DNA from 3 places in the Actinoallomurus liliacearum genome. Region 3 is predicted to be linked to each of the others. Evidence: riboswitches for the same ligand, from Rfam matches in the RefSeq annotation. Region 3 holds a riboswitch; each other region holds the start of a gene.

The links. A riboswitch is a leader RNA that binds a small molecule or an ion and turns the genes downstream of it on or off. The one in region 3 is predicted to bind cyclic di-AMP.
Region 1: another riboswitch for cyclic di-AMP. It lies ahead of ABD978_RS08690 (CHAP domain-containing protein); the one in region 3 lies ahead of ABD978_RS22855 (C40 family peptidase).
Region 2: another riboswitch for cyclic di-AMP. It lies ahead of ABD978_RS24190 (CHAP domain-containing protein); the one in region 3 lies ahead of ABD978_RS22855 (C40 family peptidase).

The regions. Positions count from the first base shown of each region.
Region 1 covers NZ_BAABHJ010000005.1:210,374-215,480, forward strand. Annotated here, with positions in the region: gene ABD978_RS08680 (hypothetical protein) at 322-711, shown strand; gene ABD978_RS08685 (dienelactone hydrolase family protein) at 748-1,440, opposite strand; cyclic di-AMP (ydaO/yuaA leader) riboswitch at 1,834-1,976, shown strand; cyclic di-AMP (ydaO/yuaA leader) riboswitch at 2,066-2,209, shown strand; gene ABD978_RS08690 (CHAP domain-containing protein) at 2,218-2,946, shown strand; gene ABD978_RS08695 (penicillin acylase family protein) at 3,065-5,107, shown strand, end outside.
Region 2 covers NZ_BAABHJ010000017.1:100,075-105,181, reverse strand. Annotated here, with positions in the region: gene ABD978_RS24205 (isovaleryl-CoA dehydrogenase) at 1-223, opposite strand, end outside; gene ABD978_RS24200 (TetR/AcrR family transcriptional regulator) at 210-893, opposite strand; gene ABD978_RS24195 (RlpA-like double-psi beta-barrel domain-containing protein) at 1,014-1,607, opposite strand; gene ABD978_RS24190 (CHAP domain-containing protein) at 1,750-2,508, opposite strand; cyclic di-AMP (ydaO/yuaA leader) riboswitch at 2,521-2,662, opposite strand; cyclic di-AMP (ydaO/yuaA leader) riboswitch at 2,772-2,916, opposite strand; gene ABD978_RS24185 (sirohydrochlorin chelatase) at 3,476-4,249, opposite strand; gene ABD978_RS24180 (phosphoadenylyl-sulfate reductase) at 4,231-4,944, opposite strand; gene ABD978_RS24175 (PDDEXK family nuclease) at 4,941-5,107, opposite strand, start outside.
Region 3 covers NZ_BAABHJ010000016.1:36,535-41,641, reverse strand. Annotated here, with positions in the region: gene ABD978_RS22865 (M48 family metallopeptidase) at 1-771, opposite strand, end outside; gene ABD978_RS22860 (gluzincin family metallopeptidase) at 768-2,108, opposite strand; gene ABD978_RS22855 (C40 family peptidase) at 2,235-2,738, opposite strand; cyclic di-AMP (ydaO/yuaA leader) riboswitch at 2,796-2,965, opposite strand; gene ABD978_RS22850 (C40 family peptidase) at 3,249-4,226, opposite strand; gene ABD978_RS22845 (C40 family peptidase) at 4,260-5,107, opposite strand, start outside.

The DNA.
Region 1 (5,107 bases), on a different contig from region 3:
GCTCGCGCGCGACGATTCGGCAGCCACGCGCGTCATTTGAGAACATTTAGATGTATGTCCCGATATCAGGTGACATCACAGTGACTTCGAAAGTCAACGGTTCATTGTGGTGATGAGTGAAATTTGAAGGCCGCTTAGCATTCTCTTGCCGATGCCCGCCCGCCGGATCGTTGCGGCATGGGCGGTGAAAGGGCGGGTAATGTTCTGACCGTGTCGGGGGCAGGTGACGGGATCATGTCGTGCGCGGGGTATAGAAGCCGACGTCCCGGTTGTCCACCGAGCGCGCCCAGCGAAGGGCGCAAGAAGCCAGGTGTGCCACGAATGGTTCGTCGCCGTAATGAGAGGTCCATTGCCCGGCCGCCCCGCAACGGGCGCATCCTCGCACTCGCCGTCCTCCTTTGCGGCGTTTCCGGGGTGCTCGCGCCGGCGCAGGCGCGCGCGAGCCAGGCGGCGATCGGGCGGGTCGAGCGGATGGGCGCCCTGCCCCGAGGCGACGGCCATGGCAAATGGGTGCGCGTCGCCATGCACGTCGGGAACGGGAAGTTCAACAAGAACTACACGACCGTGCTCAGCCCCACCGTCAATCGCGGCCTGCAGCAGGTGTCGAACACCAACGTGAGCGGACGGACCAATACCCAAGTGGCCTTCTGCCGGAAGAGGCACAGAATCTGCAGGATCTCTCAGCGGATGGGCGCCCGCTGGGGCTGGTGACGCCCATCCGCGCCCGAGCCTCCGCCGCGACGCGGTTCAGGCCCCTCGCGGGCGTTGCCCGATCGGCGCGAGGTGGTCGAGGAACCACTCCCGTGCCAACTCCGCGACCGTCTCGAGGGCACCGGGCTCCTCGAACAGATGGGTGGCGCCCGGAACGATCTCGAGCCGGCTCTCGCAGCGCATAAGGGCCTGGGCCTGGCGGTTCAGCTCGATGACGACCTCGTCCCGGCCTCCGACGATCAGCAACGTGGGCGCGGTCACCTGCCGGAGGCGGGGTGCGGCGAGGTCGGGTCGGCCGCCACGGGAGACGACCGCGGCGACGTCCGCCCGGGGTTGGGCGGCGGCCCACAGCGCGGCGGCCGCTCCGGTGCTGGCGCCGAAGTAGCCGACGCGCCGCCCGCTCGCCTCGGGGCGGGCGCACAGCCAGGCGGTGGTGTCGATGAGGCGCCGGGCCAGCAGCCCGATGTCGAACACGTTGGCGCGGTCGGCCTCCTCTGCCGCGGTGAGCAGGTCGAACAGCAGCGTCCCGAGCCCCACCTGGTTCAACGCGGTGGCCACGAAGCGGTTGCGCGGGCTCCGGCGGCTGCTGCCACTGCCGTGGGCGAACATGACGAACCCGAGCGGTGGTTCGGGGACGACCAGGGTGCCGGCCAGCCGGACCGGTCCGGCCTGTATCTCGACCTCTTCCTCGCGCGGGCGGTCATCGTCGAATCGGTGAATGAAGGCCATGGCTCTTTCCCCCTCGCTTCCACGATTCACCGGGACACCGGTGCGGGCCAGAGGCGATGGTCCCTTCGAAAACGAGTAACAACAGTCACATCATTAACAATGGTCACAGCAATCACTTGCGTATACAGCTAGCAGTCTCGACCTCTGGCATTGCGTGCGGCAAGTGACCCACATCACGTAAACTCATCTTTGAGTGAGTGTTTTGTCCCTGCTATGTTCCAATAACTCTCGCGGCGCTCCCCACGCGTCGCCCGCATATCCGTCGGCCACGGCCGGCCTGCCGACCCAGGCGATAGGGCGTTCACAAGACGCCTGCCCGAGCGGGGCCCGACCCGGCCGGTTCATATCCAAATCGCGCTGCTACCGCCGAGCGCTCCGCGGAGTGCGTACGCGAGAGCGGCAACGCCGAGTCCGTGACCTCACGGAGCCGGGGACCCACCGCATCATCGGGGTGAATCGGCACATCCCCCGTGCCGTAGGGCGACTTCCACGCTCGAACCCGTCAGCTAACCCGGTAGGCGTCTGGAAGTAAGGAGTAGAACCTTGCCCGCGCCCATCCCCTGATCCCATCCACCGCCATCGCGATGGCGACCGCCCGGCAGTCTCTTGTATAAGCCGCCCGAATTCGGGCGATCCGCTGAATCCACACCACTGTGGAACCGGGGACCCAAATGTATTACTGGGGTGAATCGGCACTCCCCTCGTGCCGTAGGGCAGCTTCCACGCCCGAACCCGTCAGCTAACCCGGTAAGCGGCATGGAAGCAAGGAGTACCCCCGTGTCCGCTGCCCCTCGACTCGAACGATCCGGAGCACGCATCACCGCCGCCCTGTCGGGCATCGCGTCGGCCGGTCTGGCCGCGTTCATCTTCGCCGCCGGCCCGGCCGAGGCGTCTTCGCTCCCCGCGCAGGCCGGTCGCGCGCCGGCGGGCGCGCCGTCCACCCAGGGAAATCAGGTGACACAGGTTTCCGGCAGAGGGCTGGACGCCGATCCCCGGGGCTCGGACAAGGGCCGGCGGCAGGTGCCGACCGCGGCCGAGGCGCTGAAGGTCGCCCTGTCCCAGGTCGGCACCACCGAGGACGCCGCCGGCGGCAGCAAGTTCAACCAGTGGTTCATGGCCTCGTCGTACGCCAAGCTCGGAGTCGCGCGCGACGGCGGGTCGATCAGCGACTACGCCGACGCGTCCTGGTGCGACATGTTCGTCACCTGGGTCGGCGCCCAGGCAGGGGTCAAGGGCCTCGGTGGCGACGCCTTCACCCCCGCGCACGCCCAGTGGTTCCACGACCAGGGGCGCTGGGGCAGTGCGCCGAAGCCGGGCGCGGTCGTGTTCTTCTCCTGGAACGGCGGCAAGGACATCGACAGCATCGACCACGTCGGCCTGGTCATCAAGGACAACGGCGATGGAACGATCCAGACCGTCGAGGGCAACACCGACGACGCCGTGAAGGTCCGGACCCGCAGCAAGGACTCCGTCGTCGGCTACGGCTACCCCGAGTACGGCCAGTAGCCGCGAACCCGTCCACCCGCCGCCCGGGCGCCGAATCCGCTGGTTCGGGGCGTGGGCGGCTGGCATGCGCGGATGGTTTACTGACGCGATCATCCCGGTTCTGGCGTGAGGAAGGTCAATGGCCCGTTTTGCGCCGCTTGCCCGACTGCCGCGTCCGGCCCGCTGGGCGGTCCGCATCCTGGCCGTGCTCCTGGCTCTCGCGCTCGTGCTCACCCTGTACGGGTGGTGGACGGTCCGGCGGTCGTACCCGCAGGTCGGCGGGCGCGTCACCGTCCCCGGCCTGGGCGCGGACGTCACCGTGCTCCGGGACCGGTGGGGCGTCCCGCAGATCTACGCCGACGACGCCGAGGACCTGATGCGGGCACAGGGCTACGTGCACGCGCAGGACCGGTTCTGGGAGATGGACTTCCGGCGGCACATCACGGCCGGACGGCTGTCGGAACTGTTCGGCAAGACCACCCTCGACACCGACAAGGTCGTCCGTACGCTCGGCTGGCGGCGGGTCGCCGAGCAGGAGCTGCCGCTGCTGCGGCCCGACACCCGGCGTTACCTCGACGCGTACGCCCAGGGCGTGAACGCCTGGCTGGCCCGGCACCGGAACACCGCCACGCAGAGCCTGGAGTACTCCGTGCTGGGCCTGCAGCGCAGCGGCTACCACCCCGAGCCGTGGACCGCCGTCGACTCGCTGTCCTGGCTGAAGGCGATGGCCTGGGACCTGCGCAGCAACATGGACGAGGAGCTGGGCCGCGCGATCGCCGCGACCAAGGTGTCCCCGGCCCGCGTCGACCAGCTGTACCCCGACTATCCGTACGACCGGAACCCGGTGATCGTCCCCGGCGGCGGGGACTCCGGCGGGCGTCCGGGGCCGGCGCCGCGGGCCCGCGCGCTGTCGCCGGCGCTGACCCGCGTCGCCGCCGCCATCCACGCCATGCCGACCATGCTCGGCAACGGCGCCCCGGGCCTGGGCTCCAACTCCTGGGTCGTGTCGGGCGCGCGGACGAACACCGGCAGGCCGCTGCTCGCCAACGACCCGCACCTCGCGCCGCAGATGCCGTCGCTCTGGTACCAGGCCGGACTGCACTGCCGCACCGCGTCGGCCGCCTGCCCCTTCGACGTCACCGGGTTCACGTTCTCCGGCGTCCCGGGTGTGATCATCGGGCACAACGCCCGGATCGCCTGGGGGTTCACGAACCTCGGCCCGGACGTCACCGACCTGTTCCTGGAACGGGTCACCGGCTCGACGTACGAGTACAAGGGCCGTCAGGAGCCCCTCGCCGTCCGGACCGAACAGATCAAGGTGGCCGGCGGCAAGCCCGTCACCCTCACCGTACGGGCGACACGGCACGGGCCGCTGCTGTCCGACGTGATGGACACGGTCCGCACGGCCGGGAACGGCACGGCGGTCGCGCTGCGGTGGACCGCGCTCGACCCGGGCCGGACCGCCGACGCCATCGTGTCGCTGGACACCGCCGGTGACTGGCAGCGGTTCCGCGACGCGGCCCGGCTCTTCGAGGTCCCCGCGCAGAACCTCCTGTACGCCGACGTCGACGGGCACATCGGCTACCAGGCGCCCGGCCGCATCCCGATCCGGTCGAGCGGCGACGGGCGCTGGCCCGCGCAGGGCTGGACCGGCAAGGAGGAGTGGACGGGCTACATCCCGTTCGACGACCTGCCCCGTACGTACGACCCGCCGCAGGGCTACATCGTCACGGCCAACAACGCGGCCGTCGGGCCCGGCTACCCGAGGATGCTGACCCACGACTGGGCGTACGGCTACCGCGCGGCCCGCATCGCCGAGCTGGTCCAGCGGGCGCCGAAGATGGACGCGGCGACGATGGGGCGGATCCAGCTGGACGACCGCAACGGCTTCGCGCCGACGCTGGTGCCGCACCTGCTGCGCGTCGGCTCCGGGCCCGCCGTGGCGCTGCTGCGCGGCTGGGACTTCACTCAGCCCGCCGGCTCGGCACCGGCGGCCTTCTACAACGCCGTCTACCGCCACCTCCTGCTGCGGACGTTCAACGACGAACTGCCCGACGGCGCCCGCCCCGACGGCGGCGACCGCTGGTTCGAGGTGCTGCGGAACCTTCTGAACCGACCGGACGACCCCTGGTGGGACGACGTGCGCACGCCGGCCAGGGAGACCCGCGACGACATGCTCCGC
Region 2 (5,107 bases), on a different contig from region 3:
GCCGGCCGTACCGGTCGTGGGTCCGCAGCACCGGCGGGTGCTCGTTGGCGAGCCGGCCCCATTCCCGGGCCTGCTCGGTGCCGGCCAGCCGGCCCAGCTCGTGGACGGCCTCGGCCGCCCAGCCACCGCCCTCCCGGAAGATCCCGTCGAGAAGAGCCGGATCGTCGGCCACGTCGTGGCCGATCAGCGGCGGGACCTGGTTGAAGACCTCATGTGTTGGCACTGACCGCTCCGATGCTGCGCTGGGCGAAGGAGGTGAGATTGAAGATCAGGTCGGCCCGGACCCGGTCGCGCGCCGCCGCGTCCGTACGGGCCGGGACGGCCGGGGCGGCGGGCGGATACGGGTCGGCAGACCGTGTCGCGCCGACCGCGAGCGGGCCGACGAGGGCCTCGCCGATGGCGCCGACGAGCGCGGCGGCGCTGACCTCGACGTCCTGGTCGGGGAGTTCGCCGGCGGCGATGCCGCGGCCGATGAGCCCGGCCAGGACGGCGGCGTACGCCCGGCGGAAGACCAGCCGTTCGGCGTCGACGGCGGGGTCCACCGGCTCGGCGAGGAGCGCGTACGCCATGCGGGGGGCGCGCAGGGCCCGGCCCGCGAAGGTCTCGATCACCGCCGCGACGCTCTCGGCCGCCGGTCGCGCCGGCGACGCGGCGCGCGCGAACGCGTCCACCTCGCGCTGTGAGGCCACCCGGAACACCTCGGCGACCAACTCGGACTTCGACGGGAAGTGGCGGTAGACGCTGCCGGTCGCCACCCCCGCCCGCCGGGCGACGGCGGCGATCGAACATCCGGCGTAGCCCCGCTCGGCCACGACGGCCAGCGCGGCGGCCCGGATGCGCTCCCGCGACGCGCTGAGCCGGGCCTCGACGCGGGGCGTACGGCGGTACGGCACACAAGGATTGAACCTCAGTTCACTCCTTCCCGGCAAGCATCGTCACCGGAGACAGAACAACGGCGCGGGATCCCGAGAGGGGATCCCGCGCCGTCCGGCCGGCAGGCGAGGGGGAGCGGGTTACGCCTTGCCGGTGGCCGTGTCGAAGCCGGTGCCGGAGTGGCGGTACACGCCACCCTTGCCCAGCTCGAGCACCTGGAACTTGATGGTGATCGAGTTCGAGGCGGTGCCGGTGAGGTGCTGCATCATCTTCTCCGACAGGTCGATGAGCGCCGGCGGGTTGTGCTGGGCGACCGCCCACTCCGCCGGGCCGAAGTCCTCGACGACCCCGATCTCGCTCTTGCCGTTGTAGGTGATCTTCACCTTCGTGCCGAGCGGCCAGTACGGGCTGGCGATCGTGTGGTACGACATCGGCTTGCCCGACGCCGTCGACGGGTCCCAGAAGGACGTGGCGGTGGAGACGCCGCCCGGCAGCGCCGCCGCCTTGGCGTCCTTCTCCTTCTTGGGGTCCTTGTCCTTCTTGACCGCCACGAGCATCCGGTCCTGGGTGGCGCTGTCGACGCGCTTCTCGGCCTGCGCGGGGGCGTTCTGCGCCTGCGGCGACGCCGCCGCCTCCGAGGTGCCGCCGTAGGCGAGGGCGGTGGTCACACCGCCGCCGGCCAGAGCGACGCCTGCGGCGATGCCGGCGATGGCCTTCGTCGAGAACCTGATCATCGCTTTCCTTTCGGGGGCATGGGGGGATGAGGGCACGGGGGTACCGGGGGAGGGGTGAGGAGAGATCCGGGGAGCGACCCGGGAAGGGAGGTCGGCGCGTGCCGCGTCGCCGACGGCGGCACGGCACGCATCGACGGGTGAATTACTGGGGGTACTCCGGGTAGCCGTAGCCCACGACGGTGGAGGTGTTACGCGTCCGGACCTTCACGGCGTCGTCCGTGTTGCCCTCGACGGTCTGGATCGTTCCGTCGCCGTTGTCCTTGATGACCAGGCCCACGTGATCGATGTTGTCGACGCCGCTGCCGTTCCAGGAGAAGAAGACGACCGCGCCGGGCCTGGGAGTGGTGCCCCAGCGGCCCTGCGAGATGAACCACTTGGCGTGGGAGGGGGTGAACGCGTCGCCGCCCATGCCCTTGACGCCGAGCTGGTCGCCGACCCAGGTGACGAACATGTCGCACCAGGAGGCGTTGGCGTAGTCGTTGACCGACCCGCCGTCGCGCGCGGCACCGGCCTTGGCGTACGGGGTGGTCATGAACCACTGGTTGAACTTGCTGCCGCCGGTCGCGTTCTCGCTCGTGCCGACCTGGGACACGGCGAGCTTCACGACGTCCGCCGCGGTGGGCACCCTCTTCGCCTTCTGCTCGGCGACGGTGTGCACCTTGATGTGCGGGTTGTCGTTCACCGGGCGGGCGTGCTTCGCCGCCTTACCCGTACGAGGTGCGGGTACCTGACCGGCCTGGTGGGCGGCGGGACGGGACGCGGTGGGGGTCTGCGCGGAGACGGCGGGTGCCGCGGTGGCGACGGCCATCGCCGCGGCGCCGGCGGTCACGGCACCGGCGACGAGGCCGGTGAGGCACTTCTTCTTCGATGCAAAGAGGGGTTTGGCGTGTCGAGGGGACACGGGGGGTACTCCTTCGGCTTCCATGCCGCTTACCGGGTTAGCTGACGGGTTCGGGCGTGGAAGCTGCCCTACGGCACGAGAGATGTGCCGATTCACCCCGGGACTTCTGGTGGGTCCCCGGTTCCGCGATGTGCGGATTCAGCGGGTCGCCCGCTTGCGCGGACGGCACGAACAAAGAGACAGGGTCTGGCCGTACGGTCCCAGGGGTAGGGACGAACGACCGGATATTCAGATCAGGGAGGACTCGCGGACGAGGTTCTAAGCTCCTTACTTCCAGACGCCTACCGGGTTAGCTGACGGGTTCGGGCGTGGAAGTCGCCCTACGGCACGACAGGTGTACCGATTCACCCCGGGACTTCTTGTGGGTCCCCGGCTCCGTGATCTTCACGGACTCGACGTTGCCGCTCCCGCTCCATATGGATCAAGGGGTTCTCCACGGGAGTGGCGTGATATTGGATATGAACCGTCCGGTCTTCACGGAGGCCCTCACACGCTTCTTCGCGCCGCGCCGTTCGCGCTGGTGGGCCGGCCGTCACCGGCGGGCATCCGGGAGGCGCATGGGGGGCGTCCGCCGGACTTAGGCGAACATAGCAGACAAATACCGACGGACCAAATACCCCAGGTTTGCGACATGGCTCACATGATCCATTGGAATAAGTGATCGTTATTGCGTCGCGGCCTGCCGTGATCAATTTCCGGATAAGGAAAAAGAATCACGAAACCTGGAAATGATCATAATTGCGGACGGGCCGAAAAGCCTTACGGCATAGGGCGTCGCGGCCAGTCGAAGAAGATCGCTCAACACGGCGTTCCGGCCGGCAGGAGGAGACGCCCGGCCCGGTGTTCCCGCGGCAGGAGGAGACGCCCGGCCCGGTGTTCCCGCGGCAGGAGGAGACGCCCGGCCCGGTGTTCCCGCGGCAGGAGGAGAGGTCCGGTGCGGGGGTCCGGCCGGCCGGAGGAAGGTCGCTCAGCCCGCGGCCGCGACGAGGTCGGCCCGGATGAGGGCCTCGCGATAGCGCTGCGCGGCGATCTCCGCCAGCTCCGGGGCGGCGCCCAGAGCCGGTGAGACGGCCACGGCGCCCGCCGCCAGGGACTCGTCCCGTACCTTGTCCGCGAAGAAGCCCGGGGCCAGGAAGTACGACGCCACCACCACACGCCGCGCCCCCGCGGCGTACAGCGCGCGTACGGCCTCGGGGGGCGTGGGGCGGGCCGCGGAGGCGTACGCGGGGACGACGGCGCGCCAGCCGCCCCAGTCGCGCGCCATCCGGCCGATCGTCGCGTTCGCGGCCGGATCGCTGGAGCCGGCCGCGGCGAGCACCACGGCCGTCTCCGGGTCGGGCCGGACGCCCACCTCGGCGAGCCGCCGTTCCAGGGCGCCCGTCATCAGCGGGTGGGGGCCGAGCGTGGCGCCGTAGTGCAGCGCCAGCCGCGGGTGGGCCGCCCGAGCCTCCCGCAGCGCGCCGGGGATGTCGGTCTTGCTGTGATAGGCGGCCGTGAGCAGGAGGGGGAGCACGACGGCCTCGTCGGCCCCCTCTCCGACGAGACCACCGAGCGCCTGCCCCGGTGCGGGGGGAGCGTGGTCGAGATACGAGGTCACGACCCGCACCCCCGAGGAACGACGTACAAGATCGAGAAGTTCCTCGACCGTCGCCGCCGCACGTGGATCACGGCTCCCGTGGGCCACCGCGACCAGGGGCACCGCCCGGCTGCCGCTCACCGGTCTCACAGGTTGATGCCGCATTCGGTCTTTCCAGTGCCGGCCCAGCGTCCGCTGCGCGGGTCCTCGCCCGGCGCGACCCGCTTGGTGCAGGGCTCGCAGCCGATGGAGGGGTACCCGTCGTACTGCAGCGGGTTCACCAGGATGCCGTGCTTCTCGATGTAGCCGTGCAGGTCGGCCTGGCTCCAGCGGGCGAGGGGGTTGACCTTGACCTTGCCGCGCGCGGCGTTCCACTCGACCACGCGCGCGCCGCGCCGGTGCGAGGTCTCCTCGCGCCGGATCCCCGTGATCCACGCTAGGTACGGCTCGAGGGCGCGGTTCAGCGGCTCGACCTTGCGCAGGTGGCAGCACAGGTCCGGGTTCCGGCCGTACAGCCGGGGCCCGAGGTCGCGCTCCTGCCCGGCGACGGTACGCGAGGGGGTGACGTTCACGACGTTCACCGGGTAGACGGCCTCGACCGCGTCGCGGGTGCCGACCGTCTCGGCGAAGTGGTACCCCGTGTCGACGAAGAGCACGTCGATGCCGGGGCGGACCTTGGAGGCGATGTCCACCAGCACGGCGTCCTTCATGGACGACGTCACGCAGATCCGGTCGCCGAACGTCGCGATCGACCAGCGGATGATCTCTTCGGCGGAGGCGTCCTCCAGGGCGTCCGCCGCCGACTCGACGATGTCGGTGAGGTCGAGCGCGGCGGTGGGGCGTTCGAACAGGAGCGTCATGCCGAGCCCTCCCCTCGGGGAGCACCCGCCGAGCTGAGCGCGCCGAGCCCGATGAAGCGGAGCCGGAAGGCCCGCGTGCAGGCACGGCAGTGCCAGCCGCCGTCGCTCTCGTACGGCTCCAGGTCCTCGTCTCCGCAGTAGGGGCAGTAGAAGGGGACGGCTC
Region 3 (5,107 bases):
CGCCATCCGGAGCAGGTCCGTGCGCAACGGCCCGGCGGGCATCGAGGTGAAGGAGTTGAACAGCGGCTCGACCACCACCGGGTAGGCGTACGAGACGGCGGTGACGAGCAGGAAGCCGCCGACGGCCGCGCCCGCCCACCAGTGCCGCGGAAAGCGGCGGATGAGCAGGTGCAGGCCGAGCAGCGCGACGATCCAGATGACGAGGCTCACCCCGAACCCGGTGAGCCGGTCGCCGAACCACGATCCCCAGCCCTGGGTCGACAGGCCGTACCGTCGCAGCACCGACTCCGACCACGCGCCGAACGGCAGCGCGACCAGCTGGGTCAGCGCGGACAGCACCAGCGCGACGGCGATCAGCCGCAGGCCCCACCGCCACGGCGCGGGCCTGGTGTCCGACGGGGACGGCCGCCTGACGACCCTGCCGAGCAGCCGGGCGCCCCAGGGCGTCAGGCCGAGGACGAGGACCACCACCAGGCCGGCGGCGAGCCCGGCGTACGCCGGACCGTCCATGGCCGCGCTGAACCTCTCGTTGCGCGCGATCTGCTCCCGCGTGAAGTCGAGCGCCGGATCCGCGGCGGCCCGCCCGCCGGACAGCGGATGCCAGGGGGTCACCGCCGCCACGACGACGACCAGCAGCGCGCCCAGCACCGCGGCGGCGACGGCCGCGGCGCGCCGGGGCGCCCCGCGCGGCTCCACTCGGGGAGCGGACCCGAGATCGGCCTCGGTGCGCACGGGCGACCCGGCGCCCTCCTGCTCGCCGGCCTCCGTCAAGTGAGCTCCTTCCGCAGGTAGGCCCGCCACTGCGCGGCGAACCGGCTCGCGTCGACGCCGAGCACGTCACGCAGGGCGCGGTCCTCGATGCGCGGGTCGCCGGCGTCGCCGGGTACGGCCTCGGCGGTCCGGTACACCCGGACCAGCCTGCCCTCACCGTAGCGCTCCGCGATCATCCGGCAGGCCAGCCACGCCTCCTCGTACGCGGCGGACAGGCGTTCGCCCGACCCGGTGAAGGCGCTCCGACCCGGCGGCGCCGCCGGCAGGCCGTCGGAGGAGATCAGACCGGCCAGCTCGCGCGCCGCCGCCCGCGTCGAGACACCGGCGTCCTTGTAGCCGACGTAGTCGGCCAGCCCTTCGACCAGCCACATGGGCGTGTGGCCGTCGCGGGCGCCGCCCATCGCGACGTGGACGAGTTCGTGGGTGAGGACGACGTGCCGGCCGAGGCCGTTCAGCCGGCCGAAGGCGGTGGGGGTGATGACCACGCGGTCCACGCCGCCGTCGGCCTCGCCCGCGCCGCCGCTGACGGTCGCGAGCGCGGCGATGTCGCCGAGGTTCCGGACGTCCCCGACGAGCTCCTCGGCCTGCTGCTCCGTCGCGGGCGCGAGCGCCACGACGCGCCGTGCCCAGCGGTCGCCCACGACCTTCGAGACCAGGCCGACCCCGGTGTCCAGCCGCCGGGCGATGTCGCGGAGTTCGGCGGTCCGCGTCTCCGCGCCCTCGGTGACTCCGGTGCCGTCTCCGACCCCCGTGCCGCCCTCGCCGAGGACCAGGCTGCGTTTGCCACGGATGACGGTCAGGTCCGGTCCGTCCCAGATCTGCGGATCGTCGCGCAGGCCGTGCGTGGAGCCGTCGCCGGACACGACCCAGCCGGTGCCCTGGTGCCGCTGGAAGGTGAGGTACTGGGTGTAGGCGGCGTCCTTCGTGTCGAAGCCGCGCAGCCGGTAGGTGAGCGTCAGCCGCGCCGTCCAGCCGTCGTCGGCGGCCGCCGCGGCGCGGGTGTCCGCGAGCGACTCGCGCCACGCCGCCAGGGGGACCTTCGCCAGGTTGTCGAACAGCGTCTCCTGCCCGGCGCGGAACGCCTGCGCCGACGGGTCGACGGTGGCGAGGAAGGCCGTGCGGTCATGAGTGAGGACGGCGCGGGAGCGGCGTTGCAGCAGCGTCGTCACCGTCGCCGGGCTCGGCGCGGGCACCGTGGCCGCGCTCCGCAACGAGGCGGCCGCGTGCCCCGTCTCGCGGTGCAGGGCCGCGTAGCCGACCGCGGTGACCAGTTGCAGCGCGATCGCCACCCCGGTCAGCGCGGCGACCCGTCCCTGCCAGGTGCCCGCCGATGACATGCGCGTGATGGTAGCGGGCGAAACTGAGAACGCCGGGGCCGTCCGTGCGGACGACCCCGGCGATGATCAGCGGACTCGGCACCGGATGGCGCGCCATCGCGGTGCCGGCCCGGCGGACGGTCCGGCTCAGTACGGCCGGGCCGCGCCGTAGAACGCGTGCTTGTAGTAGCTGTTGTTGTCGATCCGGATCTGCTTGATCCGCGTGCCGGTGTGCGACGCGTGGATCATGTAGATCTTGTGGCCGACGACCTTGGAGATGATCCCGGTGTGCTGGTTGCCGTTGAAGTACACCAGGTCACCGGCCGCGAGGTTCTTCCAGCGAATGTGCCGCTTGATGTGACGGTGCTGCTGGCCCGCGGTGCGCGGCAGCCGGACGCCGGCCTTGCGGTAGGAGTACTGCACCAGACCGGAGCAGTCGAACGTCTTGGGCCCGGCGCCCCCGTAGCGGTACCACTTGCCGATCTGCTTGCGGGCGATCGAGACCGCCTCCAGACCGACCTTGTGCCGCTGGCTCCAGGACTTGTGCTTCGTCGTCGCCTTGGCAACGGTGACGGCCGTCTGGGGGGTCGCGGCGTGCGCGGCGGTGGCCGTCAGGGCGACGGGTGCGAGGACCGCACCCGCGGCGACCATGCCTCCGGCGAGGCGGAGGCGCAGGGACGAAGCGGTCGAGGGGTTGCGAGACAGAGGTCTCTCCTTCCACTACGCCTACCGGGTTAGCTGTCGGGTTCGGGCTGGAAGCCGCCCTACGGCATGCCTGCGGGAGAACAGGCGCCCCGATTCACCCCCGTGAAAGCCGCGCCTTTCGGCGCGGTCGGTTCCCCGGCCCCGTGTGCCCACGGATTAGGCGTGCACGGCCACCCGCGGCCCGGTCGGGCCACTTCGGTGATGACCGTGTCTCTGCATCTCTGACAGACCGGAAGCGGCGTGTCCGCACGGCGCGTGTCGAACCGCACCCCGCTGACCGAGGCCCCCTCCGGCCGAGCGGCACATGGCGTGCGCCGCGATCCGCACCGTCGGTGCGGAAGATTCGAAAGGTGTCGACGCCGGCAGGCCGACCGGATCCGGTCCGCGCCTCGGTGCGCCGGCCGGGAGTCCGTCCCCCCGGCCTGTCGGCGTCCGTTGTTCAGTTGTCGGTCGGTCTCAGATGAGCCGGCCGCCGCCCATGAAGGTCGAGGTGTACCAGGCGTCGCTGAGGTTGGAGATCTTCACGACGTCGCCGGTGTGCGGGGCGTGCAGGAACTTGCCGTTGCCCAGGTAGAACCCGACGTGCCCGAGGTCATGGAAGAAGACGAGGTCACCGGGCTGCAGGTCGGCCTTGGAGATCCGGCGGCTGGCGTCCCACTGGTCCGGTACCCAGTGGTTGAGCTTGATGCCGACCTTGCGGTAGGCGACCATCGTGATCCCGGAGCAGTCCCAGGTGCTCGGGCCCGAGCCGCCGAAGACGTACGGCTTGCCGAGCTGGGCGCAGGCGAACTTCAGCACGGTCTCCGCCTTGCCCGAGGCGAGGACCGAGCAGTTCTCCTTGGAACTGCCCGGATCGATGCCGGCGCCGAGCTTGCGGACCAGCTTGAGCTGCCGCTGGATGGCCGCGTTGGCCTGCTTGCGCTGCGTCTCGAGCTGGTTCTTCTTGGCCGTGAGCTGCTGGGCGGCCTGGACGCGCAGCGCCTGCTCACGCTCCAGCCGCTGCGCGGAGGCGAGGTACTGCTGGAACTCCGCCGACCGGTTGTGCGCGATCTGGTTGAACGCCGACATCTGCGAGAGCACGGCGTCCGGGTCCTTGGAGCTCACCAGCTCGGGGATCGAGCCGTTGTCCCCGGTCTTGTAGGCGTCGACGGCGAGCTGCGCGACCCGCAGCCGCAGCTGCTGGAAGGTCTTGCGCTCGGCCTGCACCGACTTGCTCAGCGCGTTGACCCGGCTCTGGGCCGCCTTCCAGTCCGCCTTGGTCTGGTTGTACTGGTTGCTCAGCTGGTCGACCTTGTCGTTCAGCTGCGCGAGCTCCTTCTTCGCCGCGCTCAGCGAAGAGCCGGGGTCCGCGTGCGCGGGAACCCCCGGCAGGGCGAGCCCCGCGACGGCGACGAACCCGACGGTCGTCAGGAACCGGCGGCCGGTCCTGGGCATGATCGTACGCTCCTTGGCCATGATGATCCGTTCCTAGAGCGCGCCCGCGCCGACGTAATGCGAGCTGTACCAGGGGTTGCTCAGGCTGTCGATCTTGACGTACGAGCCCGTGTGCGGCGAGTGGATGAACTTGCCGCCGCCCACGTAGATGCCGACGTGCCCGAGGTTGTCGAAGAAGACCAGGTCGCCGGGGGACAGGGCGGACTGGGGAGTGACCCTGGTGGTGGCGTCGTACTGGTCCGGGACGACGCGGGGAATGGTCCTCCCCGCCGCCGCGTAGGCCTTCATCGTGAAGCCGGAGCAGTCGTACCGCGGGCCGGTGCCGCCGTAGAGGTACGGCGTACCGCACTTGCTGTAGGCCCACTCGAGTACGGTCCGCGCCTTGCCGGTCGCCGAGCCGTGGTAGCCACCGCCGCAGTTGCTCGCCACGGGACCGCTGTCACCGCCGCCGGAGTCCGCCGCCGGGCCCAGCTTCTTGACCAGGGCCTTCTGCTGCTCGACCGACTTCTCGATGGTCTTCTTCTTGGCGAGGAGAGCGTTCTTCTTCTGCACCAGGTCGGTGGTGCCCTGCTCGGCCTGCGCCTGCTGCCGCTGCAGCAACTGGGCGGCGTTGAGGAACTGGGCGAGCTCGGTGGAGCGGTTCTTGGACAGCTGCGCGAAGGCCGACATCTGGTCGAGCACCGTCTGCGGGTCCTTGGCCGAGACCAGGGCGGGGATGTCGGCGCCGTTCGAGCCGTTCTTGTACGCGGACGCGGCCATCTGCGCGACGCGGACGCGGAGCTCGGCCCACGACTGGCGCTGCTGCTTGACCGAGGCCTTGAGCGCCTTCAGCTTCTTGTCGGCCGCCGCCCACTGCTCTTTGGCCTTGTTGTAGTCGTTGT